DNA from 3 places in the Brevibacillus sp. GCM10020057 genome. Region 3 is predicted to be linked to each of the others. Evidence: riboswitches for the same ligand, from Rfam matches in the RefSeq annotation. Region 3 holds a riboswitch; each other region holds the start of a gene.

Region 1 (10,024 bases), on a different contig from region 3:
CCGTCCGCGCCTTCTCCGACAACCTTGAAATCCTCTTCCATCTCTAAAATACGCTTAACGCCTTCACGGAATAGTTGATGATCGTCCACAATCACAATACGGAGCTCTTGCTGTCTCTTATCCATGACTCATCCTCCTGTGCAAATTCTGTAATTTTTCACATCTTCAGCGGTATTTGAAACATTACCCTGGTTCCCTCACCTGGCGCCGATCGCATCTCGACGGAACCTTCCAGAAGCTGGACGCGCTCTTTCATACCTAATAGTCCGAACGATCCTCCCGTCGCCAACCGCTTGTTCAAATCGAATCCGACGCCGTTATCTTTGACCACGAGACTGAGCGAGTCCGGGATGAACTCCAGCTTCACCTGAACGCTGCTGGCGCAAGCGTGCTTCTCCACGTTGTTCAGGCACTCCTGAACGAGACGAAAAATCGCGGCTTTCACCGAGCTGCGCAGTGGCGGCTCGATCCCGAACACGACCAGATCAATAGAAGCTTCGATGCGCTCCTCGCACGTTTGTATGTACTTTTGCAATGTCGGGACCAATCCCAGATCGTCCAGTGCCATCGGGCGCAGGTCGAAAATGATTCTTCTCACATCGGCAAGGCTCATGCGAACCATTTCTTTCAGCTCATGCAATTCCATTTGCGCTTCCAGAATCCGCTCGTTTGCCAGCATTTTCTCGACGATCTCGGAACGAAGCACGACATTCGCCATCGACTGGGCGGGGCCATCGTGGATTTCCCGCGCCACCCGCTTGCGCTCTTCCTCCTGGGCCTGAATGATTCTAAGACCCATCAACTGATGCTGCTTCGCCGATTCCAGCGCCTCCCCGATCTTGCTCAAATCGCCGGTCAAATACCCGAGTACCACACTCATTTGCGACACCAGCTTTTCCGCACGCTCGATCGTCACCTGCAGCGTGCGCAGCTGACGCTCCAGATCGTTGCGCCGGCTCTTCAGGTTATTTTCCCGCTCCCGATAAATCGATAGCTCTACCTGAATGCGGCTCGCTTCTTCATAGGCTACACGGATGTCTTCCTCCGTGTAATCATGAAAATTGCGGCTGACCATTGCCAGGCGATTGCGCGACTTGCGATACGCCAGCTCCAGCGCATCGACCTTTTCAATCACTTTGGAAATTTCCTGACGCAGTTCATGCAAATCCATCTTCAGCGAATTGCCTTGCTGTCTGGCATGTTCGGCTATATCAAATATTTGTGTTTTGCTTGTCTCTACTGTTTCAATTGTTCGTTTAATGACTCCATCAAGCATGCTAATGTCAATCGCCTGGTTCATGACTGCTCTCCTTCAAACACATTTTTCGATTTTGTGAACAGCTGATGGAGGCCCGTTTCATCCACATCCGCCATACTGCGTCATCGTGTGGATCTTTCTGGTTTGCCCGGCTTCTGAAGGCCATGACATTTGGCTTAAACAACCAATGCTTCTCTTATGATTATAGACGTACCTACATGGGGAAAAGGTTGCATTTGCACCCCATCTTTTTTCTGACTTTTCTTTCCTTTTTCTCCCATGAATAGCCGAACGGATAAAAAGATTGCAAACTTCAAAAGGAAGAGCCTCTTGTTCCGCAGAAAGCCCCTCCTTTTTCCTCACTAAATATTCGACATCGTCTTACAAAATCCTCCGTAAGCCTTTCCCCAATTACTGGACAAAGCTGTCCGAACCGGGCGCGCGGCGCCCATGCATCTGCCGCGAAAAACAAAAAAGAGCCTGATTGCGTAAACCAGGCTCTTCTCCGTCTACTGCTTCTTATTTTGTCAAAGCTGCCGCGTCTTGCTTCAGCGCTTCTGCCTTGTCTGTTTGCTCCCAAGGAACATTCAGGTCGTTGCGGCCGAAGTGACCGTATGCAGCTGTTTGTTTGTAAATCGGACGACGCAGGTCCAGTTGCTTGATGATGCCAGCAGGACGCAGGTCGAAATGCTTGCGAACCAGTTTCACCAGATCTTCTTCGGAAATCGTTCCTGTGCCGAAAGTATCGACCGCGATGGAAACAGGTTGCGCTACCCCGATTGCGTACGCCACCTGAACTTCGCATTTGTCAGCGAGGCCAGCTGCCACGATGTTTTTCGCGACGTAGCGAGCTGCGTATGCACCGGAACGGTCCACTTTGGTCGGATCTTTCCCGGAGAACGCGCCGCCGCCGTGACGGGCATAACCGCCGTAAGTGTCTACGATGATTTTGCGGCCAGTCAAGCCAGCGTCCCCTTGTGGTCCGCCGATGACGAAACGGCCAGTCGGGTTGATGAAGTATTTGGTGTCTGCATCCAGCAGTTCAGCTGGAACGACAGGCTTGATTACATGCTCCATCAGGTCTTGCTTGATTTGTTCCAGAGTGGTTTCCGGAGCGTGTTGGGTGGAAATGACGATCGTATCGATACGAACCGGCTTGTCGCCATCGTATTCAACCGTCACTTGTGTTTTTCCATCCGGGCGCAGGTACGGCAGCGTGTCGTTTTTGCGAACTTCGGTCAGACGACGAGCCAGTTTGTGCGCCATGCTGATTGGCAGTGGCATCAGTTCAGGCGTTTCGTTGCAGGCAAAACCAAACATCAGGCCTTGGTCACCAGCACCGATCGCTTCGATTTGCTCGTCAGTCATTTTGCCTTCACGCGCTTCCAGAGCCTGGTCTACACCAAGGGCAATGTCAGCGGATTGTTCGCCGATCGCAGTGATGACACCGCAAGTATCTGCGTCAAAGCCGAATTTCGCACGATCGTAGCCGATGCCGCGGATCGTATCGCGAACGAGCTTTTGGATGTCTACATACGTACTGGTAGTAATCTCGCCAGCAACCAGAACGAGACCCGTCGTCACGGATGTTTCGCAAGCGACGCGTGCATTCGGATCTTTGGACAGAATGGCATCCAGAATGGAATCGGAAATTTGGTCACAAATTTTATCCGGATGTCCTTCTGTGACGGATTCCGATGTGAACAGACGACGACCTTTTTGCAAAGCCATGAGAAAATACCTCCTTTGACCTCATACAAATAGTGTGGTAGCCGAGTCAGGATTTTATCGACGTAAACGCATGAAAAAAACCTTTTCCAACTTGCTGGAGGAAAAGGTTTGAGCGCTTTTTGCTTCCTTCATCCTCTTATCGGCCAGAACAGATGCCTGTTCTGCTGGTTAGCACCGCGCTCTCGTCGGTTGCCGGGCTTCATGGGGCCAGTCCCTCCGCCTGCTCTGGATAAGAGTATCCATTACGGATTATAGAATAATTGTTTTTGTCTATAGTGTCAATAGACTTTTATCGAAGAGCGTATTTGCCGCGAACCATCACGTGAGAAATGCCGTCGTAGCCCGGTGCGAGACGCAAGCCGCGGTTATCGGAACGGGCAATCAGCAGCAGATGGTTCGTGCCGACGACGGCTCCGCCCCGCAGGTCTACGCCCGCTGTCAGATCAGTCAGGCCGTCTCCCTTGTCGCCTGCCACAGCCTGTACCTTGCCGGTGCGCACGATAAACTCGGTCCCTTCAAAGCCGTACAACGTCTGCCCCGGACTTACCTCCACGACAGTCAGGGTGCTTCCTCCGCCGCTGGCTGCCTGAATCTGCTGGTCTACGTAGCTTTTCGTCACGACCGGATCGTCTACCGAGCCCGGCACGCCTCCTACCCCGTCTGCCATGGCCTGGGAGGCGAAAATCGCCGCCCCTCCAATCGCTGCGGCCAACAGACCTTTGGTGACTGGTTTCATCATCGTTATCCTCCCCAGTGGTTACATTTTATATGCCTTCGCAATCAATACGACGACCTCTGCACGAGTGGCGATCCCTTGCGGCCTGAACATCGAGCCGTAGCCGTTCAGCCAGTTTCTTGCGGTGAGCGCTTCAATCGCGGGCGATGCCCAGTGGCTGGTCGGAACATCCCGGTAGCTGGACGTGCTGCGCGTATAGAGCAGGACGTTATGCGCGCGGGCAATCATCGAGGCCATCTCGGCTCGGGTAATCGGCTGATCCGGCTTCATCTGCCTGTTCGGGTAGCCCTTCATGATGCCTACCTGATAAGCGATGCCCATGCTGTTGTAAGCCCAATGCTTTTTCGGAAGGTCGCGGAACGTGGATTTGCCCGTATAGGCGGACGGAACCGGCAGTCCGCTCGCACGCATCGCCTGAATCAGCATGGTCGCAAACTGTGCCCGCGTCACCGCCGCATTTGGCTTGAATGTCGCGTCTGCAAACCCTTTGACAATGCCCCGATTGCTCAAACGAACGATCTCGGCACGCGCCCAGTGGCCGGAAATATCCCGATACCCGCCGACGAGCAACTGCTGATTCACCGTCAGCCGATACGCATCGTATTTAAAAGGTACGCCACTATTCAGACGAATGTAATACTTCCCAGGTTTCAGACGAAGCCCCAAAATGTCTTTGCCCTGATCGGACAACTCCGCCACCTCGTTCGTGGACGCGAGCGCGTAGTTGAAATTGTCGCCGCTGTAGAGCGCGATCCGCACGCCGGAGGAAACCGGAATGAACGGAGCGCGAATCGTTACGTAAGATTCCGCACTTACGGTAAATTGGAACCAGTCTGAATCGGCAGCCGTCGGCAAAGTCCCTGTCATGACGGTTCCGCCTGCCAGATTCGATGCCTGACGATACGAATCATTCGGTTCATTCACATCTTTTTTCACCGGCGTAAAGGAAAGGTCCAGCCGGTATTCCCCATTCACCGCATTCTGCTCGTATTCGCTGATACGCAGGAAGTATTTCCCCGGAGAGACTTCCTTCTGCGCCCGCTCTGACGGATCGTCGCGGTCGCCGTCGTCGTACAGCGGGTCCCACGTGGTGCTTCTTCCCTGCTCCTGCCTGCCGATCGCGAGCACCGGGTCCATCCGCTTGTTGTCCGGCGACACGGTGACGCTCAGGCGGCCGTACTCCCGGACATAGTAGGAAAACCAGTCCTGATCTCCCTCAGAGTGGAAGCTGCCGTTCACGCTGATCTGGTTGCCCACGAGCGGTCTGGCCGTGCCCATCGTATCGTTCGGTTCATTGCGGTCCGGATTAATCGTGAACTTGCTGGTGAGCACGTAGGAAAAGGCGTTCACGCCCCCGTTGCGCACCAGCCGGATGTCCAACTGCCCGGCCTTCGCCGGCACCGTGATCGTATCGCCGTTCCCGATGTAGTAGGTGGCTGGCGTCCGGTTTTCCGAGTAAAACGTCGCCGCCATCGGAGCAGAGACGATACTGTTCACCGCCGCCGTCAGGCTGACCCTGCCGTCGTACGGGACGTCCATTTTGTACCAATCCGTCGTGTCGTTCGGTCCCAGATTCCCGCGGATTTGCGACTCGATCGGGAACGCCTTGGCGCTCGATTGCACGTTGTTCGGCTCCAGAAAATCACTGGACACGGCGGATGTGACCGCCTTCTCCACGTTGAGCAAGCCGTAGCCTGTCCGCCTGTCCCAGCCTTTCTCTCCCAAATCCGTCGCCGTCTGGTAGAGCAGTTGCCGCACGTCAATCGGCCGCAGCTTTGGATAACGGGCCATAATCAGGGCAGCCGCTCCGGCTACCTGGGGTGCTGCAGCGGACGTGCCGCTGAACGATCCGTATGTACCTCCCAATCTGGTCGTAAAGACATTCAGGCCCGGCGCCATCAGATTCAGCTCGGGTCCCGAATTGGATTCGTAGATGGGTTCGTTGTTGCTTTTCACTCCGCCGACGGCAATCACAGTCGGATACGCGCCCGGATACGCGACGCGGTTGCCTTCGTTTCCGCTTGCCGCAATCAGTACGGCCCCGCTCGCCTCTGCGCGGTTCACCGCGTTGGTCAAAGCGCGCGAGTAGGACATGCTGCTCACCGACATGAGGATGACTTTGGCTCCCCTGTCCAGAGCGGTATTGATCCCTTTGGCTACGAGGTCGAGATCGGCGACGGCCCGGCTGTCCAACACTTTAATCGGCAACACTTTGGCGTTCCACAAGACACCGGATACCCCGATCCCGTTGTTCCCCCTGGCGGCCAGTACGCCGATGACCTCCGTCCCATGCCCGTTGTCATCCTGCGCCGAGCGGGCTGTCGGAACGAGATTGATGCCTGGCAGCAAGTTTTCTTTCAGGTCGGGATGGTTGTAGTCCGCTCCCGTGTCCAGCACGGCTATGGTGATGGCAGTATTGCTGTTCACTGTTTTCCATGCTTTGTCTGCCTTGATCTGGGGCAAGTGCTGCTGATTGCCGTAATAGTGGTCATTTGACCCGCTTGCGGCAAACGATGGTCCTGCATCCGCCAGCGTCATCGAGATGGCTGCAACGAGCGCAAATGCTGTCTGTATCCATTTTCTCATGAAAAACAGTCCTTCCCTCTCTCCCCTGCCGTACGTGCAGGCCAAAAGGAATTCAAAGTATTTATATCATAGCATAGCGGAACAGAAGGGGGACGCGCAAGATTTAACATCCAATATTTGGAATGTTCAAGCGGCAGCAAGGCCCTTTTCACCGTGGGCAAAAAGGGCCTCTCCATTATTGCAGCAATCCTTTGTTGTTATCTGCCACAAGAGTAGCGGCAGGTTGTCTTTTGCTTTGTCGCGCTTTCGGAACGACAGCGGTCAGCTTCGTCACATCCAGCTCTTCCTGCTTGATGGAGGTGGACGGAATGTCGAATGCCCACACCCGGTTGCTCTTCGCCTCGACCTTCATGTTTTGCAGCGTATACTGGACGCGCGCCACATTGTTGCCTTCTTCGTCATTGACGATGATCGGCACTTCTGTAAATTCCAGCCGCTTTTCCAATCCGTTGCGGAACGCCACGACTACGCGAAGCCCGTTCTCTGCGCCCTGCACGATGTCGAGCACTTGCAGATCGACCTCGCCCGGTGCCACAGGCGCAATCTTTTCCGCCAGCTTCAAGTATTTCTCGGTTTCTTCCCTGGACAGCCCCTGGTTCAGCTCCTGCCCTGCTTCTTTCGGCGCTGCCGGTTTCTGGTAGGTGAGCGTCAGCGGCACTTCGCTCTCCGGCAGTTTGCTGAATTCATCCCAGCGGAACAAAAACTCGAACGGGCGGCTGCACATATCGCCGATCGGACCGGACGGAATCAGGTCGAACGTCTTTCTTGCCACCACTTCGCCATCGGCCGTCATCAACGTCAGCGGCAACTTTTGCAAAAGGACGTTGCGGTTTGTGGCGTTGCGAATATAGGTCAACACCAGGTATCCTTCATCCGTTACTTGCGTAAAGAACGGCACGATGCCGATCTCGTCCCGCACCACCGCCGGCAGTTCGTCATGAATGTATTGCAAAAGCTCTGCTTCTGTCTCGTCCAATCGGCTGTCCCACGGACCGTTCAGCAGCAACTCCAGCTCTTTGGAAGGAATGCGCGTCGAGGACTGCTCCGGATTGTCGATCCCCGAAACACCCAAATAAAATTCTTTGTGCAAATGTTCCTGGATATCTTCACGCACTTGCTCCAGACTTTCTTTCGATCCAAACCAGTTTTCCAACAACCAACTCATAGGTCAACCTCCTCAACCCTACTGCAGAAGTATCTCTGTCATGCGCTATTCTACATCCAGCACCCATCTGCGCAGGTTCGCATTTGGTTTTTTCACGGCGCTTGGCGGGAAGACGATCAGCCACGGACGGCTGTGCCCCGGCTTTACGCGAACCACGCTCGCATCCACGGTCCCTTTTGCCACGACATCTCCATCCGTATCGGAAATGGTGATCCGCACCTTGTCCGGCTGATACATTTCGCGAAGCCCATTGCGGAACAGCAGGCCAGCTACGAGGCGGCCATCCTTCGCCATGGCGATGTCAAACCCGGTCACCTGAACCGTATTCGCAGGAATGGGCGGCAGCGAGTGGGTCAACGCTTCCAGACGGTCCTTTTGACGCTCCGTCATGCGCTTTTCCATCTCCGGGTCCAGTTCCAGATGGTTCGGCCATACGTGCGAGCTTTTGCCTGCTTTCATGACGACCTTCCAGCGCTTGAACGTGAAGTTGTCATGCAGGAAAGTCTCTTCCGGGAACAGCAGCTCCCACGGGCGGCTCGAACGCGGCGGAATCGCCCCCATCTCGGACAGGTCAACTCTCATGCGAGCAAACGGCTTGTCGTCCAAATAGATCGCCAGGCGCAGATTTTTGAAGCGGACCGGATGATCCAGCGAATTGCGGAAAAACATCGTCACCGTCAGACCGTTCGGCTGCGGAATCATGCTAAAGCCGGTCACGCTGATCATGCCCCTGACCATATCCGGCAATTCAGCCTGCAGGAAGCGCAGCGTGTACTTCTTCTCTGCATCCAGCTCCTGCTCCCACAGCGGATGCAGGGACAGCTCGGTATGGACTTTTCCGCTGCCCGCTGCCTGCGGACTTGCACTCTTTTCTACATCGGCTTCGGCATCGCTCAACTCATTGATGTCGATAGCCGCCTCTTCCTGAAGCTCCTGTTTCAGCTCCCCTTGCTCTTTTCCAAACCAGTTCTTGAAGAATGAAAACATGTGTGTTACCTCCTCACACGTCCGGACGCGACCGAAGCTGCATTATTTCTATCATAACGATTTCCACCAACGCGGGCAAATGGCTGCCCGCCTGCCAGCTCTTCCTTATGCCTGCGGCACGCTGACCTTCCAGCGGGAAAAGTCCGGCTCCGCCTTTTGCACGCTCTCTGGCGGGAAAATAAACAACCACGGCTTGCTCGTACCCGGATTCACCGTGAGGCCCTCCAGCTTAAACAGCCCCTGGGCCACGATCTCACCGGTCGCGTCGTAGAGCGCCAGCGGCAGCTGCTCAATCGAAAGCGCCCGCGCAGACCCGTTGCGGATCAGCAGCAACGCATTCAAGGCTCCCGACTCATCCCGGCGAATCTGCAAGCTCTGGACGTTTACTTCGCCTTCCGCAATCGATGGCAGTTTCCTGGCCAGCTCGATCAGCGCCTGCTTCTGCTCGTCTGACAGCGCCTTGATCCACGATTCCTCCAGCTCCAGCTGCTGGGGCAGAACCATTTTCTTCTCCGCCATTTCAAAGGCGACCTTCCAGTTCACCAGCAGGACGTCCACCTGCAGGAAGTGCTCCCGCTCAAATACAAACGACCACGGTCTTGCAGAACGCGGCGGAATCTCACCTATTTCAGCCATGGGAAAGCGTTGACGGGTAAACAACTGCTGGTCGCCAAACAATACGACAAGCGTCATCTCTCCCAAGGTTACCGGCCGCTCCGAGCTGTTGCGGACAAACGCCGTCACTTCGATCCCGGCATCATGCGGGACAAGCGATATACCCGCAAGAGATATGTTCCCTTCTGCGAGCGGCTCCAGCTCCTGTGCCATAAAGGAAAGGGCGTATTTCTCCTGTGCGCTCAGTTTCGCTTCCCAGGACGGGTGCAAGGAAAGAGAGGTCACGACGCCATGAGACGCCTCTCGATTCTGATCGGCGGTAGATGCAGGCAAAATCGATTCTTCCTGTACCTGCTGTCTGACTTCTTCCGGTGTGGGAGTTTTCCCCAATAAATTTTTCAAGAAGGATAGCATATCGTCTCTCCCAACTTATCTCTACATCTATAATAGAGTTCTGTTCGACATTCACTATAGCATAGTGGCATCCTTTTGCAACATCGAAAACTTGGCATCCCGCATCGGCAGACGCCTGATCCCGCAAGGCAGCGGCACTGTCCCCATCCCGCTGACAGACGGGGAATATTTGTTAGAATACCTGTAAGCACAGGCAATGTCAAGGAATGGCAAAAAGGCGCGGGAAGCAGAGCAAAATGCCAGACAGCCTCTCATTTGTCTGGCGTTTTGCGATTTGACCCTCGCTGCTTTTTCGTTTTCATTTGTGTGTCTGTCAACAAAGACGTAGATGGATACGTTTACGAAAGTTTTGCAGCGAGTTCTGGACAAAAAGAAAATGCCTACCCTTTAAGAGGTAGGCTCTGCCAATCTGTTGTTTCCATATGACAGGTTAGAAGAAAAGCGTTGTCCCATCATTCAGATAAATATCGATTCGCATTGCGTAGTTAGTGTGAGGTATCTTTACTGTAAACGTGACAACACCATTCGAGTC
Region 2 (10,024 bases), on a different contig from region 3:
GCTCCTTATGTTTTCACGGACATCGCAGAGATGGTGGCGAGCGGACAGATCGACGCCGTCTACATTGCCAGCCCCAATTGCTTTCATGCCGAGCAGGCGATCCTGTGCATGAGCATGGGGCTGCACGTGTTGTGCGAAAAGCCGCTCGCCTCGAATGTGCGCGAGGTCGAGGCGATGCTGGCGGCGGCGAAAAAATACGATGTCTTGCTCATGGAGGCTGTGAAGTCCACTTTGGTGCCGAACTTTTTCGCGATTTCCGACCATTTGCCCAAGCTGGGAAAAATTCGCCGTTTTACCGCCAGCTATTGCCAGTATTCCTCCCGCTACGATGCGTACCGTGCGGGGGAAGTGCTGCGTGCCTTTGACCCTGCCTACTCGAACGGGGCGTTGATGGATCTTGGAATCTACTGCCTCTATCCGGCGATTGTTCTGTTTGGCAAGCCAAAGCAGGTCAAGGCAGAAGGAATTTTGCTCGCGTCAGGGGTAGACGGAGAAGGCAGTATTCTCTTGAAGTACGATGAGATGGATGCCGTCCTCAGCTTTTCCAAGATTACGACCTCCTATCAGCCCGCGGAAATCCAGGGCGAGGACGCAACGATGGTCATTGATAAAATCAATCACCTCACGCGCGTCGAGATTCGTTACCGCGACGGCAGGGTAGAGGATGTGACCAGGCCTCAGGCATCGAAAACCATGCAGTATGAAATCAGGGAGTTCATCCGCCTGGCCGCTGCGGGTGCCAGAGAGTCGGCGACGAATTCGCATACAGCCTCGAGGTTGGCCATGGAAGTGATGGACGAAGCGAGAAGACAGATCGGCGTCGTATTTCCCGCCGATTTGCCGCAAGAATAGCTGTGTTTGCTTCTTCCAGCCAGCAAACAGGTTCTTGCATCCGTTGACAACATAGATCGGGCTTGACTGATTGAATGCACCAACCAGCAGGAGAGCGGGGCGCAGTCCTGAATTTGTAATGGATACATGCAAAAAAATGGAGCTTGCCCGCAGCCCCGTGCGGTGGAAGGAACAGACGGAGGGAAAACGCGATGATCATGTACGATGTAACCGGAGCGATCTTTGAAGGAATGACCGTGTACAAAAACAAGCCGGAGAAGCAGCCGAGAATCAAGCCAGTCACGAACGGGTACGTGACCGAATCCCGCATCGAGCTGGACGTACATACCGGGACGCACGTGGATGCTCCCTTGCACATGGTGACAGATGGCGAAACGTTTGAATCGATCGCGCTGGAGAAGCTGGTGGGCAGCTGCAGGGTGCTCGATCTGACGCATGTGGAGGACCGGATCTGCCGCGCGGATCTGGAGCCTTTTGACATTCAGCCGGGCGAATTTCTGTTGTTCAAGACGAAAAACTCGCAGGACGAGGCGTTTTCCTTTGATTTTGTCTTTTTGGCAAAGGATGGGGCGGAGTATTTGGCGGACCTTGGTGTGCGCGGAGTAGGTACAGACGCACTCGGGATCGAGCGCAGCCAGGAAGGCCATCCCACCCACAAGGCGCTGTTCGCCGGCGGTGTCATTATCATCGAAGGACTGCGGCTGCGGGAAGTGCCGGATGGGGCATACTTCATGGTGGCCGCACCGCTCAAGCTCGTCGGCACGGATGCCGCGCCTGCCAGAGTCTTGCTGTTTGACGGTGTGACTGTCTCGTAGGAGAAACCGTTTGGCCAGTCTGAGGGAGAATGTGCAAAATGAAAAAGGGGGATGCGACATGCTCGAACGTCCAGCGAAAGGCGAGTACAACGTCTATTACACCAGTTATGTTGATCTCGTGCCGGAGGGGGTACTGCTGCCATTGCTGCTGGAGCAGCTGGAGGAGACGACAGCGAAATTTTCTTCCCTGACCGAGGAGCAGCAAGACCGTCGCTACGCGCCAGGAAAGTATACGGTCAAGGAAGTGCTCGGCCACATCATCGACACGGAGCGGATCATGAGCTACCGACTGCTCCGCATTGCGCGCGGAGACCAGACGCCGCTCGCCGGGTACGACGATGAAGCGTACGTGGCAGCAGGTGCCTTTGCCACAAGACCGATGAAGGACATGGTCGAAGAGTTCAGGGCTGTGCGGCTGTCCACGGTCGCGCTGCTCAAAGGTGTGCCCGATCATGCCTGGTCCAGATCAGGGATCGCCAATGACAGCGAGATTACTGCACGTGCGCTCGCGTACATCATTGCCGGTCACGAGCGTCACCACCTGCGGGTTCTCGCCGAGCGATACGGCGTCTGAACGGATTGAGGCTCACAGCAAGACTTCTATCTGGGCAAATCGTCAGAATGTGGTTGACGGATGGAGAGGAATTTCTTAGAATATACTTCAACAGCATACAACGTTCTTATCCAGAGAGGTGGAGGGTCTGGCCCGATGAAGCCCGGCAACCGTCACGATGTATGTGACAAGGTGCCAATTCCTGCGGGACTGCGGTCTCGAGAGATAAGAAGCGGGCTATTCGTACAGACTTACGAACCTTCTTCTTCTCGAAGAAGGTTTTTCTGTTTTACAAGCGGATGGTTTAGAAACTTCATAGCAATTTTTTTCTTATCCAGAGAGGTGGAGGGACTGGCCCGATGAAGCCCGGCAACCGTCACGATGCATGTGACAAGGTGCCAATTCCTGCAGGAGAAGCTCATCCTGAGAGATAAGAAGGGGATGCCCGATGAACATCAGCCTTCTTCTTCTCGAAGAAGGTTTTTTTGTTGCACAATAATTTACCGATGGGGTGACTGGAATGAGTGTAGAGGTAGTCAAAGTAGGATTGCTGGGGCTGGGTACAGTCGGAGGAGGCGTGATCAAGACGATTCACTCCCAGCAGGAGAAGCTCGCGGCGCGTCTGGGGAAACGGATCGAGATCGTCAAGGCGCTGGTGCGGGACGCGGAAAAGGAGAGGGCCGTACAAATGGGCCGCACCGTGCTGACCACCGACTTTGACGAGGTGCTGCATAGCGGCGTGGATATCGTCGTCGAGGTCATGGGCGGAGTCGAGCCTGCTTACGATTACGTGCGGGCCTCAATCGAAAAGGGCTGTCATGTCGTCACGGCGAACAAGGAGCTGCTGGCCAAACGGGGCGCAGAGCTCGTGGAACTGGCGAACCGGCACCAGGTACACCTGGCCTATGAGGCGAGCGTGGCCGGGGGAATTCCCATTCTCGGCGTCCTGCGCCAGTTTCTCAGGACGAATGACATTACTGGCATTCGCGGGATACTCAACGGGACGACCAACTTCATCCTGACCAAGATGGAGGCCGAGCAGCTTTCGTATCAGGAGGTGCTGCGGGAGGCGCAGGAGCTGGGCTACGCCGAGGCAGACCCGCGCTCCGATGTGGAGGGCTTCGATGCCATGTACAAACTGTATATCCTCGCCCAGCTCGTGTACGGGGAATCGCTGCCGCTCGCGGAGGTAAGCCGGAAAGGGATCGCGGACCTGACTTGCGGGCAGATCCGGATCGCCAGCGAACTGGGGTACCGGATCAAGCTGATCGCCCAGGCGAACCAGACGGGGGACGGAATCCATCTGTCGGTCGAACCAACCGCGCTGCCTTTGGACCATCCGCTGGCGCAAATCCAGGATTCCTACAACGCAGTCCAACTGTCGGGGAACATTGTGGGCGACTTGCTGTTTACGGGCAGGGGAGCCGGGGAAATGCCGACAGCGAGTGCGGTCGTGGAAGATTTGGCGTACCTGTTGACCCAGCCGTTCACACCGCACCCCGTCTGGAAAGAAAGAGAGGGAGCCGCAAAAGAGCTGTCAGGGGGACGGGAACAGTCGCTCTGCTACGTGGAAGGGGCGGGGCCGGCTGCAACTCCGGATCGCGTCCTGCAGTTTTTGCGTGCCAGCGGCGTCGAGGTACACAAGCTCAAGGTCCAGTTCGATCTGGGCGGCGTCCTGCGCGCCGGACTGATTACGTCCGGGCTGCACGAGGAACACACAGATTTGCTTCGCTCCGACTTCGGTCTGCAGGTGCGGTGTTTTCCTTTGCTGCACGCTTCAGAATAGGAGCGCCAGAACCGTTCACGAGCAGCGGCCATTCGGGCGGATGAGGCCGATGCCGGTAGGGCTGGATGCGTTTCTGCCAGACGGGCGCCCGTTTCGTCACCTTTCCTTTTCACAGGAGAAGAAGTACAATGAACAAAAGTTTTGGCAAATGACGGGCCGCGCGCCCGAGCGTGGAGGGGAGCCTATGCAGCTGGCATTGGATCATATCGTTCATTTCTTGCACCGTTCTCCGGCAGAGCCAGTCGAACAATTCCGTCAACATGGATATCATGCGGTTGCCGGAGGAAGACATGTGACGTGGGGGACATGGAACAGCTTGAGTTACTTTGGGCTGTCGTATGTAGAATTTTTGTCTGTAGAGCTTCCGGAGATTGCTGCAAACTCCGATAATCCGCTGATTCGCCAGCTCGTCGGGGAACAGAATCGTGGAGAAGGTCTCGGGCAGATCGCGCTGCGCACACGGGAGATGGATCAGTGGGCGGAGCATTTTGCAGGCAAAGGCTTGCAGGTGACGGGGCCGGTAGCTGGCAGCCGCAAGCGTGACGACGGTACGGTCATCCGCTGGCGCATGCTTTTTTTGCGCGATCCGGACAGTGGGCTGGTGCCGCCGTTCCTCATCGAATGGGAAGCAGATGACGCGGAACGCAAGCACGACCTGACACAGCGGGGTGTCATCGCGGCACATCCGAACGGTGCTGCCGCTGTCGACTCTATCGTCTATGCGACGACGGATCTGGACGAAGCGGCGAGCCGCTGGCAGCACTGGTTTGACTGGCAGAGCGGCGACGTGTATCTGGACGATCTGCTCGGAGCACGCTGCCGCAAATTTTCCCTGTCTGGCGGCGACGTCGTGCTCTGCGAGCCGGTCCGGGCTGGCATTGCCCAGGAGGCATTGGACAGCAGAGGAGAGCGGCCGTTCGCGGTGCGGATCGCGGGAGCAGCCAAGGAAGGGCTGGATCAGGTGTACGGCGGCTATTACGTCCGGATGAGGTAGGCGAGGAGAGCAGAGTGAGGTCGGGAGAGAGCAGAAGCCCTGTGGCTGCCAACAAAGGATGTCGGGGAAGCTAGACTGCATTCTCTAAAGCAGTTTTGTGCAATAAAAATTCTTTGGCAAGGATTTACAAGTCAATCAAGGTTGTAGACATGTTTTTTTCGTGAAGAGATGGGCCAGAAAAAAGTCACGTCATCATTTGGCCCATCAACTGGTTTATCAGTGCGGTGAAGTTCAAGTCATCCTACTGTAAACCCGCTTTTATCACCATAAAGTCTGCGGCAGAAACGGGAGGATAATAAACTCCCCCCGTTATCAAGATACAAATGCTTAACAATAAAGCTGGTATATTAAACTTCTTAAGCTTTCTTTTCATTCAAGCTCCCGCCAACATGAAGAGTTTAATCATATTTCTTGATCATCTCGTTTACCCTTGTCAATTTCGGAAGCTCATTATAACTATACGTTGCCACATCTTCTGGCTTTCCAGGGATGAACACCATAATCACCATGCGCTGAACATCTGTAGCCTTCACCTTGATTGCCATTCCATTTTTCAAGTAGATCGTGCTGCCGTCTTTCTTAAGGATCGTTCCCTTGATAGTCAGTCCTTTTGGAGACGGACCATTCCCAACCAGCACCCCATTTGTCACCTTCAGACTATTGTGAAACTGATCCGCTACTTTACGCCCTACAACAATGCCGTTGTACTCGATGTGCAGGAACTTGAAAACCTTTGCCGCTTCCGCACGGGTAAATGGACTTTCAGGTGTCTGTCCCCAAACTTTCGGAAGGATACGCCTTGCTATCAGGTGCTGGTAGTTGGTAGTACCTGGCCAAATTCCTCCATGATATGGCTTCCACGCGTTGTTCACAATCAGAGACGCTTCCTCCTTGGTAAGAAGGCGGTTCGGATCAATCGGAACACCTGCAAGGATTCCTGCTTTATTGGATTTTTCATAAATGTCTTTCGCCCAATGCCCGACTGGGAGCTGTGCCACGGGAGCCTTCTCTTTCAACTGCATGACAGCAACCAAACTCGTCAGCAGCTGTCCTTGCGTGATTTGGGCGTTTGGCCGGAACGTCCCGTCTGCGTATTTCCACATCACTCGTTTTTCCAGCACGTAATCGATGTCGTCTTTATACGCATGATTCTGATAGTCGGAAACACTGGCGACCTGTTTTCCTTCCGCTGCTTGTACGTAAAAAGCCGGGGCAACCGCCGAAACGGAAACACCCGCCGCCAGCAGCGATGCCATCATCACTGCGCTTGCTGGTTTTTCATCATTTGAAATACCTTCCTCTGGTTACAAAGTTTTCACTTGCATCGACTTCCTTCTCTAAAAAAAAACGAATCGATGTATTGTAAATAGTTCCCTGCAAATTCCTGTCCGGCTCGGGCAAACGAGATGGCAGAAAGCGCAGTTGTTCACTGGCGGATTGCCAAAAAGTTTGCCAATGAAAGCGAGTGCAGGTTTGCCCCTTGTTTGGCGGCACGAAAAAATCCCCTCCGGTCAACAGTAACGAGTCCATGATCGCATGAACTCCTTTTTACTGTCTACCATGAGGGGATCATCCCAGTGTGGCAGAAGTCTCTTGTCTTTGTTTCAATCCGTTACGTGCCGAATGTTTTCTTCGTCAGTTGACGGTACATGTACAGCATCGCGATCCGCCAGGGCACCAGCATTCCGAAGGCGAGCAGGAAGAACAGGCCGCCGGTTTGGATTGGTGTGAACGAGTCGTTGATCATCAGCTTGATGACCAGGCGAATCACCAACAGCCCCATGAGGATGACAAAAAAGGCTTTGGAGCGCTTCAAGTACACATCCTGCCCCACGATTTCAAAGCGGGAGGTCAAAATCAGCGGGATCGAAAACACCATCCCCACGAGAAAAGCCGTAAAGTCGTACATCGGGGGCGTGGCCGCCTCTGGCAGGAAGAACATCGCAAAGCCGGTCGCCATGAAAAACGGCGGCAGAATGATGCTTTTGGCCGAGACAGGCTTTTTTTGCCGGCGCATCCGCACGAAAATGACCAACGTTGCCATAATGAGCGGCACCAGGATGCCCAGTGCCGTTGAAGACAGTATTTGCATGGAAGAATCCCTCCAACATATTAGCAGTGGATACTCATATCATACACGATTGTCGGAAGGAAGGTAAAGGATCTGGCAATGTTTCCCCCATTTTTCAGGCGGCTGCTTCGTCTGTTGCGCGGATGTCCAGCTTGCGTTTTTGGCTGTACAGATAGGTGCCGACTCCGCAGGCTGCGGTCAACGTGCCGATGCACAGCAAGTAGCCCGTGATGCCCATCAGGTCCAGACAGACGCCGGTGACGCCGAGCGCGAGCAGGAAAAAGCTGCGGTCGAGCATGCTCTTGAAGGAAAAGAACCGGCCCTGCTGGTGCTCGGGGAGGCGCTTTTGGAAGATGGTGGCGGTGACGGGGAAAAAGAACGCCACGACAAAGCCAAACATCGCAAAGGACGCGAGCACTGTCACTCTATGGGTGGCAAAGGACATGCCGTATTGCGAGATGCCGAAAAATACGAGCATCAGCGTAGAGGAGGCCATCAGGTTTTTGCCGCCGACCCAGCGCTTCGCAAGCAGGCCCCCGGCGAAGATGCTCAGTCCTTCCGCCATGTAGATCCAGCCCATAAGCCGCGGCTCGTGTTGAACTTCGCTAAAGTTGAGGATCATCAGGTTGATACCGCCGAGAAAGAGCGTGATGAGCCCGTTGTTAATCAAGCCGACCAAAAGGGCAGGATCTTTTCGGGCGATGCCGAGCACTTCCCGGAACTCCACCTTTTCTTTCATGCTGCGGGTCGTGATGGCCGGAATGCGCAAAAACAAGGTGACGACAGTCAGGATGGCATAGGCGATGATCGAGCAAATATAGAGCATGGACAGGTCCATCGAGACGACCAGCACCCCGCCGATTGCGGTACCTCCGATGCGGGACAGCGTGGAGATGTTCAGATACACGCTGTTCGCTTTCAGCAGCTCATCCCTGGACAAGATGGCGGGCAAGGAAGCCTGCACGGTCGGGAAGTAAAAGGCGGCGGAGCATTGCATGACGATGAGGGAAACGACCATCCAGGCCAAGGATGCTTGAGAGAGAGCCGGAAACATGAAAACGGGATTCAAGCAGCGGATCAGGCTGGCGATCAGCATGATTTTTCCTTTGTCGTACATGTCAATGATCACCCCCGCTTTCGGGGAAAGGAGGATACTGACGACGAGGCCGCTCATCAAGACAAGCGCCTTGACCGTATCGGACGGGATCAGGCTTTGCATGAACTGCAGGTTGGCGATGATGGAGATCCACATCCCTGCTCCTGCGATTACCTCACCGGTCATTAAGAGTAGGAACGTTCGGTTTCGCCACAAATAGGGGTCCTCCTTATCAAAAAAATTTTTTCAAAAAGCGCAAGCCATAGTATACCATTTGCAGAATCGTTTGTATATTGGTTGCGGCCCTGTATACAGGCGGCGGGGAAAGGCAAAAACTAAACTGATTGTGGAGACAGCGTACGATCAAATCGGCAATCGTTTTCTTTTGGGGAGGAGCTTGTCCGTATGAAGCAAAAAAGGTCGCTGCTTCTCTTGATCGGATACGGTTTTGCAGCCACCCTGTCCATTTTTTACGGGCTCGTGGAAAAGCAAAGTCTGTTTGTCACCTTCGTCTGCTTTCACCTGCTCGTTTGCCTGGGCATCCCCGTCGTTCACGGCTGGTGGGAAGGGAGTCTGCAAAAAAGCTGGCAGTTGGCCTGGGGGCGGTTCGAGAGCAAAGGGGCGGTTTGCGGTCTGGCCTTCGGCGTTCTGCTGCTGCTCGGCGGAACAGGCGGCATCTGGCTGCTGCTTCGGGCCGACGGGCGAGCGGAGCAAATACGCGGCATCCTGGAAGCATGGGGACTTACGGAGCCGTGGATCTGGTCTTTTTTCCTCTACCTGACCATCGTCAATTCGCTGCTGGAAGAGCTGTTCTGGCGCGGCTTCGTCCTGCAGCGTCTGGTGCTGGGCATGAGCAGGTTCGTCGCCATCCTGCTGACGAGCTTCTTTTACTCGCTCTACCATCTTGTCGTGTCGACGGTGCTGTTCGGTTTTGGGTGGGGATGCTGCATCACCTTGATCGTCTTTGCGGTCGGCAGTGTCTGGGGGAGGATGAAGGAGCGCTTTCCGTCGGTCTATCCGACCTGGTTCAGTCATATGCTGGCCGATTTGGGACTCGTCATTTCTGTGATCTGGTGGATTTATTGAGAAAAAGGTGCAGGAGGGAGACCAATGCTTGCGAGCCACGAAGAAGCGAGACTGCGCAAACGGCTCTTGTCCGTTTTGCGGCAAAACAGCGAGTACGTCCGACTCTATTACGATACATACGGCTATACACCGGTGGAACCTTTGCTCGCATATATACGCACGCTAAAAGGCGGGGAGTTCGTCACGAGGGCCCATCTATGGCAGGTCGTGGAGCACGATCCTGGCAGGCTGTTCGAGTGGGATGGCGGAGAATTGATCCGGGCGACACACGGCTTTTCGCCGACGATAGCGAAAGGCAGGCTGGCGGAGGAGGAACCTCCCGAGCTGCTCTATTACGGGACGCACCGCAAGCTGGTCGGGCAGGCTCTGACAGCAGGGCTGCTTCCCATCGCCAGTGAATACGTCCAGCTGGCGGCCTCACCGACCGCAATCGGAGAGCCGCTCGACACGCTTTCGCTGCTCGTCGTCAAGGCCGGGCAGGCACATGCGGCAGGCGTGCGCTTTTACCGGCTCTGCACATCCGAAGTGCTGCCGTGCCCGTACTACTTTGCCGAGGCCATCGCCCCGGCTTTTTTGCAAGAGTATTGACTGCTTATCCCTCCAACTTGCTGCGCTCCTGTTCACGCAGCTCCAGCTGGCGCTGCCTTTCTGCGAATACTTCGCTGCGGTCGCGCAGCATGTGCTTGTTCAGCAGGTAATGATCGTTCATGTCGCTGTCGCAGTGGACGGGCGCATGGCGCAGTGCGCATGCCTGCTCGTAAGCGCGGCGCA
Region 3 (10,024 bases):
CATCCGTGATGCCCTCATTGTACATCCGGATATTGAAGCCGATGCTGCCGGTAAACAGGAACGGGTCCTGCAGCACGAGCCCGATATGACGGCGCAGTGCCTGGGTGTCGATGCTGCCCATGTCTTTGCCGTCGATCAAAATTTTTCCTTTTGTCACCGGATAAAATCCGAGCAGCAGGTTCATCAGGGAGCTTTTGCCCGAACCCGTATGACCGACCAACGCGATCGTCTGGCCGGGCTTCGCCGTGAACGAGACGTTTTTCAGGACGTATTCGTCACCCGTATAGGCAAAAGAGACGTTCTCGAAGACGACTTCCCCCTGCGGCCGCTCGATGGGCTTTTCCGGCGTACCCGTTTGCTCCTCCGGCTCCGTATCGAGGATCGCGAAAACACGCCCCGCCGAAATGGTCGCCTGCTGCAGTTGGGACAGCCGGTTCATGATCATGTTGATCGGCTCGAAGAAACGCCCCATATAGTCCACGAAAGCGAACAGCGCCCCAAAGGAAATCGCGCCATGAAAAGAGGACGAACCGAAGTACCAGACGATCAAGGTCAAGGCCACTTTCCAGACCAAATCCACCGCCGGGCGCAGCAGGAGCGCCTCGATGTTGTTTTCTTTCAGTTTGACTTTGAAATACTTCTCGTTTACCTGGGCGAACTCGCGCTGCACGCCTGTCTCGCGGCGAAACGCCTGAACGATCGCCATATTCTGGATCATTTCGTTGATGGTGGCGTTCATGTCGCTCAAGCAGGAGCGAATGAGCGCGTAGTACCGGGAGCTGTATTTGTGGTACACGACCACGAGCACTGCCAGCACCGGCACCGTCAAAAAGCAGATCAGCGCCAGCTCGGGCTGCAAAATGTACAGCGCGACGAGGATGCCGAGCAAATAAATGCCGTTCTGCACAAAGGTCGCCAGCACGCTGACATACAGTTCGCGGATCGCCTCCGTATCGTTGCTGACGCGGGAGACGAGCGAGCCGACCGGCGTCTTGTCGAAAAAGGAGACGGGCAGCCTTTGCAAATGCACAAACAGCTTCATCCGCATCTGCTGAATGATCCGCTGGGCAATCGTCTGCAGCCACAAAATCTGCACGTAGTTGAAGCCCGCCGACAGCAGGATCAGGGCGCCGTATCCGAAAGACAGCCAGATGATCGGCAGCACTTCGCTTTGGTACAACGCCTTGACTTCATCGGCGGTCAGGCGAATGCCCGTATGTGCCGCACCCGCCGCTGCATCACCCGTGACCACTTGCACGCGCTCACGGCCGCTTTCCGCAGGCAGCGGCGTAATCCGCTTCTCTTCGCTCTGGTCTACCTCTCCGTGCACGAGGTAGTACGTCACTCCTTCCGCCAAAATGCTTACCTGGCTCCCGGGATCAGCCGACAACCCCGCCGCTTCCAGCGCATCCTGACGTACGTAGAACTTCCCGTCCACCTGCACGGCTTCGGCTGCTTGCGGCTGCTTCGCAAATTCGTACCACGGCTTCTGGATGGCGAGGATGTGGCTATCGATCATCACCTTCGCCAGAAAGGGGCCAGCCAGCTCCGCACTGGTGCCGAGCAGCAGCAGCAGGAGCGCCCCCAGTATCTGTTTTCGGAACGGCTTCGCGAAATCGACCAGCCGCCTTCCTGCTTTTTGTCCGCTCATGACTTGACCTCCTGTCTACCCGACGACATCCTGCTCCATCTGCTGGCGCCTGAACTGCTCGGCGTACCAGCCGTTTCGCTGCATCAGTTCGTCGTGTGTTCCCCGCTCCACGATCCGCCCTTCATCGAGGACGAGAATCAGCTGGGCATGCTGCACCGCAGACAGCCGATGCGCCGTAATAATGGTCGTTTTGCCCGCCCGCTCCTTACGCAAATGGCGCAGAATGCTCTCCTCCGTGCGGGCATCTACAGCCGACAAGGAATCGTCCAAAATCAAAATATCGGCGTTCAGCAGCAAGGCGCGGGCGATGGAAATGCGCTGCTTCTGACCGCCGGAGAGGGTGACGCCCTTTTCCCCCACCATCGTCCGGATGCCATCCCGAAACTGCAGAAGATCGCTGCCCATTTCCGCCAGCTCCAGCGCGCGCAGCACTTCCTGCTCCGCCGCGTCCGGCTTGCCGAAGGCCACATTTTCGGCAATGCTGCGGGAAAAGAGCAAATGCTCCTGGGGAACATAGCCGATCTTCTCACGCAGAGCAGACAGCGACAGCGATTCGATCGGCACGCCGCCGACGAAGAGCGAGCCTTCGTCCACCGGATACTGGTGCAGCAAGGTGCGGCACAGCGTCGACTTGCCGCTGCCCGTGCGTCCGACGATGCCGAGCGTCTCGCCTTCTCCCAGCGTAAACGTCACATCGCAAAGGGCAGGCTTCTCCGCCCCCGGATACGTGAACGAAAAATGACGCGCTTCTACTGTACTGGCGATGGCGGACGCGACAGGCATTTCTTGCTCCTGCACATCCGGCTCCTCCCTCAGCAGCTCCGCCAGCCGCTTGTGCGAAGCGCCGCCTCGCTGCAGGACGTTGATGAGCCAGCCGAACGCGAACATGGGCCAAATCAACAGTCCCAGATACATGTTAAAGGCGACCAGATCCCCCAAGGAAATGGCGCTCGTAAAGACGAGATACGTCCCGTAGCCGAGCCCGATCAAAAAGCTGAACCCGATAATAATGGCAATCGTCGGCTCGAACAAGGCATCGATCCGGGTGACGCTCACATTGCGCTCCAGCGTCTTCTCGCTCACGCGGCGAAACGCCTCCACATCCGCTTTTTCCTGGACAAAGGCACGCAGCACGCGCACGCCGGAGACCGACTGCTGCACGTGGTCGTTCATCTCGCCAAACGCCTCCTGGGCCAAATAAAAGCGCTCGTGCAAAAGCTTTCCGTAATACGCCGTCGACCACGCCAAAAACGGCATCGGAATCAACGCGGCAATTGTCAGCCTCCAGTCGATAGCCGTCAGCATGACAATGAACGTCAAAAGCGTCATGAACAGTGAATCCACCAGCGTCAGCACTCCCATGCTCGCCGTCTGCTCGATGTTCGGGATGTCGTTGGTGGCGACCGCCATCAGATCGCCGCTGCGCTTGCGGTTGTAAAAGGAAGGCGTCATGCGGGTCAAATGGGCAAACAGCCGCTCCCGCAGCGTCTTCTCCAAAATCAGCGCTCCCCCGTTCAACAGGTACCGCCACAGAAACCGCAGGCCGTACAAAAGCAGCCCGAGCATCAGCAGGATCAGGACGGTCCGCGTCAAATCCGCCGGCGTGAGCGTGCGGTTGCGAATCGCGTCGACAGTGCCGCCGATCAGGCGCGGGGGCATGAGCATGAGGGTGTCTATCACAAACAGCGTACAGATGCCGATCACATATCGCTTCCAGCGCTCTTTGAAAAACCAGGATAATTGCCGTAACGTTTCCATCGCGCATTCACCTCATCTCGCTGTACCTGGCGTATAAAAAAGGGGCTGCATGTGCGCAACCCCTTTTTTCGCTTCCTCTATCGTAATTTACTGAATTTTCCTTGTCAATCCAGCATTTTTTTCCGCCTGTGGATTTCCTCCCACTCGGAGCGCAGCAGGCTGTAAACCGCATGATCGACGAAGTGGTCGTACAGAAACTCGTTTCTCCGCAGGACCCCTTCCAGATGGAACCCGAGACGCTCCGGTATCGCCCGGCTCCTGTAATTTTCGGTGGCGGCCTGAATCGTGACCTTTTCCAGCCCCCAGGAGGTGAAAATCAGGTGGTCCATATAGGCGGATACCGCGTTCGTCATCAGTCCCTTGCCCTGGAACTGCGCCCCCAGCCAGTAGCCGATGGCAGTCTTCTTGTTGATCCAGTCGATATTGTGCACGCCGATGGTTCCTGCCAGGCGCCCTTTGTACCAGATCCCGTAATGGATTCCCTGGTTGTTGCTGTACTGATTCATCGTCATGCGAATGAACTGCTCTGTGTCCTCCACCCGTTTCGTATAGTCCAGCCAGGGCAGCCATTGCCGTAAATAGGAGCGGTTCGTATCGGTGAGCCAGAACATTTCTTTGGCATCGGCCGGCTCCAGTTGCTTGAGCAGCGAATGTTCCGTCATCTGTATGCGCCTCATTGGTTCTCCCTCCCCCAGATCCTCCCTGATCGTTTGCCGAAAACTGGAAAAAATTCTCTTACGCTCGATTATGAAACAGGGTCCCTGCCATTGGCAAGGGCGTCGTGGGGTCCAACATCAGACCCGGGAAAAAAGAACAAGCTGACACAGTCGTCAGCTTTGCGCCTGCCTGTTTGGTGGTCACACCCGTTCGGCGTTTCCTTGCGGCTCGGGAATCTCGCTGCCGTTCAGAACGACGTGCGGCACGATCGCCGCCTTGAGCGATGCCGCCACCGGGCAATACTTCTCGGCCTCCAGCTTTACCGCCTGCCAGAGCCGGGACGAAGCGACCTCTCCCCGGACGTGAAACGTGAGGTGAATTTCGGAAATGGCATGGGGAGCTTCTTCGCCCCGGATGCCGTCTGCCGTGATTTCGATTGCTTCCGGCGACTGCCTCATTTTTTCCAGCAGCCTGGTCACGCCGATCCCCATGCAGCCGACCAGGCCGACGAGCAAGAGCTCCAACGGGCTGTTGCCCGCACCTTCCCCGCCCAGGTCGACGCCGGAATCCATCCGCACCGGATAGCCGCTCGGGCCTTCCGCTGTAAATTGGTGCTTTCCCTGCCACTCGCCGCGGACGCTGATCGGTTTCCTGGTCTGTCCTGCCATGTACTTTCGCCCCTTTTCCCGTTTACTGTGCCACATCCCACACATGTCCATCATAGCTGGTTCCAAAGGGGCGCGTCTCTCCTTTGTAAAAAAACCTGCCCCCAGACGCGAAGCAGGTCACTTTGCAGGCTATCGCTTGCTGCTGCGGATGTCCTCCGGCTTGAAAATGCCGGTCTCCGTCACGATCGCCGTGATGTACTCCGCCGGGGTCACATCGAACGCCGGGTTGTACACCTTGATGCCGTCCGGCGCTACCTGTTTGCCCAGGCCATGCGTAATTTCCTCTGCCGGCCGCTCCTCGATCGGAATGTCGGCACCGGTCGCGGTCTCCAGGTCCACGGAGGAGAGCGGCGCTGCCACGTAGAACGGGATGCCGTGCGCCTTGGCCAGTACAGCCACGCCGTACGTGCCGATCTTGTTCGCCACATCGCCGTTCGCCGCCACGCGGTCGGTGCCGACGATCACTGCCTGCACCTTGCCCTGCGACATGACCATCGCCGCCATGTTGTCGCAGATCAGCGTGACGTCAATCCCGGCCTGTTGCAGTTCATAGGCGGTGAGACGTGCACCCTGGAGCACCGGACGCGTCTCGTCTGCGTACACCTTCAGGTTCCAGCCGCGCTCCTTGGCGAGGTAAAACGGTGCCGTCGCCGTGCCGTATGCCGCAGTAGCCAACGCCCCCGGATTGCAGTGGGTGAGCACGCCCATGCCGTCATGCAGCAGCGTCAGCAGATGCTCCCCGATCTTCCGGCACACTTCTGCGTCTTCCCGCTGGATCGCCAATGCTTCATCGAGCACGGCTGCCTTCAATTCGGCAACGGATTTGTCCCCTTCCGCCTGCACGCGCGCCTTGATCCGGTCGAGCGCCCAGAACAGGTTGACCGCTGTCGGGCGGGACGTACCCAAATACTCGGCCTTTGCCTGCAGCTCGCTCCAAAATTCCGCTGCCGATGCGGCTGCGCTGTTGCGAATGCCGAGATACAGCCCGTAGGCCGCCGACATCCCGATGGCAGGTGCCCCCCGCACTTGCAGGTGGCGAATGGACGCCCACACTTCCTCTGGCGTAGTCAAGGTCAAATAAACGGTTTCTACAGGCAATCGCGTCTGATCGAGCAGGACGAGAGCATCGTTCTCCCACTTGACTGGCGAAAGTTGCGTGCTGGTTGTCATACGGTCGTTGCCTCCTGATAATATCGTGCTGTCGCGGTGCGGACGATGTCTGTAATGTCTGTGGATTCTTCGATGTTATAGCGTTGGAGAATCAGCGCTTCCCCGATTGCCAGCGCCAGACGCTCCGCTTCGGCGCGCGTCTGTGCGTCTTCGATGCTGTTCAGGTCAGCCACACCCGCGAGGCCGATGACGCGGCGCAAGATTTTGCAGCCCGCAAAGCCTGCGGCATCCTGCACGAGACGCTTCACATAGCTCTGCCAGAAGCCTTCGGTGTGGGCGCTGCGCTCTTTGGCGTGCTTGTGCCAGAGCTGGACGAACTGGGAGACGAATTCACTCCAGACATCCTCTACTGTCGCAAGCAAATAATCGCGGTACGATTCGCGTTCCCCTGGATCTTTCTGCAATCCGTGTTGTGCTGCGTAGTTGAGCAGCAGGTTGGCGATGACCGCACCGATGTCAAAGCCGATCGGGCCGTAGTAAGCAAACTCGGGATCGATCACCTTGACGCTCGTTTCCGTGATGAAGATGCTGCCTGTGTGCAAATCACCGTGCAGCAGCGCCTCTGCCCGGGTGAGGAAGTCAAATTTCAGCTTGGCGATCTCCAGCTTCAGCGGCTTGTTGTTCCAGATCGCTTCCACTTCTTTTTGGATCAACGGATTGTAGTCGTTCGTCGGCGCGTTTTCATAAGGATCTGTAAACACCAGATCTTCCGTAATTTTGCACAATTCCGGATTCAAGAATGTTCCGACCAGGGCTTTTTTGTCAAACGGATTCGCCCCGAGATCGGAAGTGTAGAACAAGGTGTGGGCGAGGAATTTGCCGATCTGTTTCGGGAACAGCGGGTAGCGGTTGCCCTGGATCAGGCCTTTTCTCATGATGATGTGGTCTCCCACGTTTTCCATGATGGTCAGCGCCAGCTCCTGGTCGAAATGGTACACTTCCGGCACCAGCTCCGGCACGTATTTGTGCTGGATGCGCAGCGCTTCGCTCTCGATGCGGGCGCGGTCGACTGTCAGCGGCCACGATTCGCCCACCACGCGAGCGTAAGGCAACGCCTGCTTGACGATGACACTCTTTCCGGTGGCCTCGTCCCGAATGTCGAAAACGAGATTGAGGTTGCCGTCGCCGATTTCCTTGCTGTACAGTGTTGCTCCCTCGTGAAACAAACCCGGCAATGCTTTTACAAACTCCACTGCTTCCTGCTCTGTCAATGCGCGATATGCCATGTTTTTTCTCCCCTTGCTCTATTTTTTCGTCTATTCCCAGCGCGGCATCTTGGCCCAGCCGTACAGTCAAACAAACATCAAAAAGACCTCTTTCCCGAAGAAAAGAGGTCGCTGTCGTCACGCATAGAGAAACGTGCCTTTGTCCCCCTTATCTTCCAGACCACTTTTGTTTCTGCAGGAATTAGCACCGTGCACGCCGCCAGCAGTTCAGTCGCATCAGCTGCTAAAATGGCGTCATGTCGGTTGCCGGGTATCATCGGGCCAGTCCCTCCACCTTCTCTGGATAAGGTATCCAACGTATACAGTTTTGAGTTTAGTTTGAATCATACAACCACGTCCCGATGCTGTCAACACCCTATTTCGGGTGAACGCCCATCTTTTCTCGACAATTCCTATCTGTTAACTGAGCAAAAAATAATTTGACTCCCGCATCCGAACGTCATATCATGAATCTAACAAGAACACGCTGATTTTGGTGTCAAACCCAATAACTCTTATCGCGAGCTGGCTGAGGGACTGGCCCTATGATGCCCGGCAACCGGCGCTCTTTTTTTGTCTTCCGCATTTCGATGGAGAGCGAAACGGTGCTAATTCCAACGGATAAGAGTCGAGTGCAGGAGATTTTCTTTTCTTTGCCTCGACTTTGAACCCGAGAGATGAGAGGAGACGAAGACGCAAACTGGTCGACAACCGCCTCCCTGCTCGAAGGGGGGCTCTTTTCATTTACTTTTGCGGTTTCACCCGAAGCTGTTCCACCTGAAGGAGGATGAATCCTGGCAATGAGTGAGCACCGAATCCTCGTTACGTATTTGACCCAAGCAAAAGATTTGCATAAAAAAGCCGAAGCGATCGCCGTCGGGATGACCGTCGGTTCGTGGACAGATTTGCCCGCAGCAAGGCAAGCCGAGCTGAAGCCGTATTTGGGCGAAGCCGTGAGCGCAACTCCGCTCGAGACGCTTGAGAACAGAGAGACGCGCGGGCTGATTACCGTCAGCTATCCGACCCGCAACTTCACCAGCGATATTCCGTCCCTGTTGACCGGAATCTTCGGAAAGCTGTCCATGGACGGCAAGATCAAGCTGATCGACATCCAGCTGCCCGATTCGTTTATCGGCGCGTTCCCCGGTCCCAAATACGGGATCGACGGCCTGCGCGACCGGCTCGGTGCGCATGACCGGCCGCTCCTGATGAGCATTTTCAAGTCCTGCCTTGGCCTTCCTTTCGATGATCTGAAAACCCAGTTTCGCGCCCAGGCATTGGGCGGCGTCGATCTGGTCAAAGATGACGAAATTTTCTTTGCGGATGACCGTGCGCCGTTCCTCGAGCGGATTCGCGCCTTCAAGCAGATCGCCCGCGAGACCGAGCAGGAGATCGGCAAGCCGGTGCTCTACGCAGCCAACCTGACCGGACCTGTGAACGAACTGAACGAAAAGGCAAAACGCGCGGCAGAAGCAGGCGCCGATTGCCTGCTGTTCAACGTCCTGGCCTTTGGCTTCGACGCCCTGCACCGCCTCGCTGCCGACCCGGATGTACACGTCCCGATCATGGCTCACCCGGCCTTGGCGGGAGCCTACTATCCGTCGCCTGACTACGGCATCGCCACACCGCTATTGCTCGGCAAGCTGCTGCGCATCGCCGGCGCGGACCTGGTGCTGTTCCCGTCACCGTACGGCAACGTGGCCCTCGACAAGAACGAGGCGCTGCAGCTGGCGCAAAACCTGACCGTGCCGCTGGAAGGCGTGCGCCGTTCCTTCCCGGTCCCATCCGCCGGCATCCATCCCGGACTCGTTCCGCAGCTGTATGCCGACTTCGGGCTGGATCAGATCGTCAATGCGGGCGGCGGCATCCACGGACATCCAGGCGGAGCCACGGCAGGAGCGAAAGCCTTCGTCGCTGCCATCCGCGCTGTCACGACTGGCAAAACGCTGCAGGACGCAGCTGCCGAGTCCCCGGAACTGGCCGTTGCCCTCGAGAAGTGGGGTGGCGGGCGATGAGCAAAAAGCTCGTGCTGTTCTGCGACTTTGACGGAACGATCACCGAGAAGGACAATATCGTGGCGATCGTCCGCAAGTTCGCCCCGCCCGAGTGGGAAGCGTTGACCGAGCAGATTTTGTCGCAACAAATCAGCGTGCAGGAAGGGGTCGGCAAGCTGTTTCAGCTGCTCCCCTCCTCCCTGCGCGAAGACATCGTCGACTTTATCGTAAAGGAAGCGGCCATTCGCCCAGGCTTCGCGGATTTTGTCCGCTTTTGCCGGGAGGAAGGCATCGAATGGCTGGTCACCAGCGGCGGCATCGACTTTTTCGTGGAGCCGATCCTCGCTCCCTTTGATCTCGCCGGCGTGCCGATCTATTGCAACGGCAGCGATTTTTCCGGAGAGAAGATTACGATTACCTGGCCGCACTCCTGCGACGATCACTGCAACAATGGCTGCGGCATGTGCAAGACGACGATCATTCGCCGCTACGACCCCGCCGAATACTACCGCGTCGTCATCGGCGACTCGATTACGGATCTGGCCGGGGCCAAAATTGCCGACTATGTCATTGCCCGTTCGTTGCTGGCGCAAAAGGCGGAGGAGCTGCAGCTTCCGCACCGCACTTTCGCCACGTTTCACGACGTGATCGCCATCTTGCAAGACTTGAAACATCGACAGGAGGTCAGCTGATACATGACAGCCACATTGGAACAACGTCTGGACGCGTTTCGCCGTCTCGATGACGTCAAGCTCACATTCGCTCGCCGGGACTGGTTCCCGGGCACGAGCGGCAACCTGTCCATCAAGGTGGCAAGCGAGCCGCTGCAATTCGCCGTCACCGCCAGCGGCAAGGACAAAACCAAGCTCTCCCCGGAAGACTACCTGATCGTCGACAAAGATTCCCGTCCGGTCGATGCGA

The links. A riboswitch is a leader RNA that binds a small molecule or an ion and turns the genes downstream of it on or off. The one in region 3 is predicted to bind S-adenosylmethionine.
Region 1: another riboswitch for S-adenosylmethionine. It lies ahead of metK (methionine adenosyltransferase); the one in region 3 lies ahead of mtnK (S-methyl-5-thioribose kinase).
Region 2: another riboswitch for S-adenosylmethionine. It lies ahead of ACFSO0_RS14530 (homoserine dehydrogenase); the one in region 3 lies ahead of mtnK (S-methyl-5-thioribose kinase).

Annotation. Positions count from the first base shown of each region.
Region 1 is NZ_JBHUJW010000018.1:87,791-97,814, forward strand. It holds gene ACFSO0_RS05435 (response regulator) at 1-125, opposite strand, end outside; gene ACFSO0_RS05440 (sensor histidine kinase) at 158-1,300, opposite strand; gene metK (methionine adenosyltransferase) at 1,778-2,983, opposite strand; SAM riboswitch class I at 3,123-3,225, opposite strand; gene ACFSO0_RS05450 (hypothetical protein) at 3,279-3,728, opposite strand; gene ACFSO0_RS05455 (S8 family peptidase) at 3,747-6,311, opposite strand; gene ACFSO0_RS05460 (SLAP domain-containing protein) at 6,487-7,476, opposite strand; gene ACFSO0_RS05465 (SLAP domain-containing protein) at 7,522-8,463, opposite strand; gene ACFSO0_RS05470 (accessory Sec system S-layer assembly protein) at 8,569-9,492, opposite strand; gene ACFSO0_RS05475 (DUF1533 domain-containing protein) at 9,923-10,024, opposite strand, start outside.
Region 2 is NZ_JBHUJW010000043.1:189,184-199,207, forward strand. It holds gene ACFSO0_RS14515 (Gfo/Idh/MocA family protein) at 1-852, shown strand, start outside; gene ACFSO0_RS14520 (cyclase family protein) at 1,044-1,667, shown strand; gene ACFSO0_RS14525 (DinB family protein) at 1,726-2,241, shown strand; SAM riboswitch class I at 2,345-2,452, shown strand; SAM riboswitch class I at 2,548-2,657, shown strand; gene ACFSO0_RS14530 (homoserine dehydrogenase) at 2,741-4,006, shown strand; gene ACFSO0_RS14535 (VOC family protein) at 4,191-5,000, shown strand; gene ACFSO0_RS14540 (S-layer homology domain-containing protein) at 5,399-6,259, opposite strand; gene ACFSO0_RS14545 (hypothetical protein) at 6,282-6,530, opposite strand; gene ACFSO0_RS14550 (CcdC family protein) at 6,613-7,092, opposite strand; gene ACFSO0_RS14555 (MFS transporter) at 7,187-8,383, opposite strand; gene ACFSO0_RS14560 (CPBP family intramembrane glutamic endopeptidase) at 8,573-9,253, shown strand; gene ACFSO0_RS14565 (RNA 2'-phosphotransferase) at 9,278-9,841, shown strand; gene ACFSO0_RS14570 (DUF309 domain-containing protein) at 9,846-10,024, opposite strand, start outside.
Region 3 is NZ_JBHUJW010000034.1:108,403-118,426, forward strand. It holds gene ACFSO0_RS10900 (ABC transporter ATP-binding protein) at 1-1,651, opposite strand, end outside; gene ACFSO0_RS10905 (ABC transporter ATP-binding protein) at 1,667-3,409, opposite strand; gene ACFSO0_RS10910 (GNAT family N-acetyltransferase) at 3,514-4,086, opposite strand; gene ACFSO0_RS10915 (OsmC family protein) at 4,267-4,734, opposite strand; gene mtnA (S-methyl-5-thioribose-1-phosphate isomerase) at 4,864-5,904, opposite strand; gene mtnK (S-methyl-5-thioribose kinase) at 5,901-7,130, opposite strand; SAM riboswitch class I at 7,276-7,420, opposite strand; SAM riboswitch class I at 7,622-7,793, shown strand; gene ACFSO0_RS10930 (2,3-diketo-5-methylthiopentyl-1-phosphate enolase) at 7,910-9,124, shown strand; gene ACFSO0_RS10935 (2-hydroxy-3-keto-5-methylthiopentenyl-1-phosphate phosphatase) at 9,121-9,795, shown strand; gene ACFSO0_RS10940 (methylthioribulose 1-phosphate dehydratase) at 9,799-10,024, shown strand, end outside.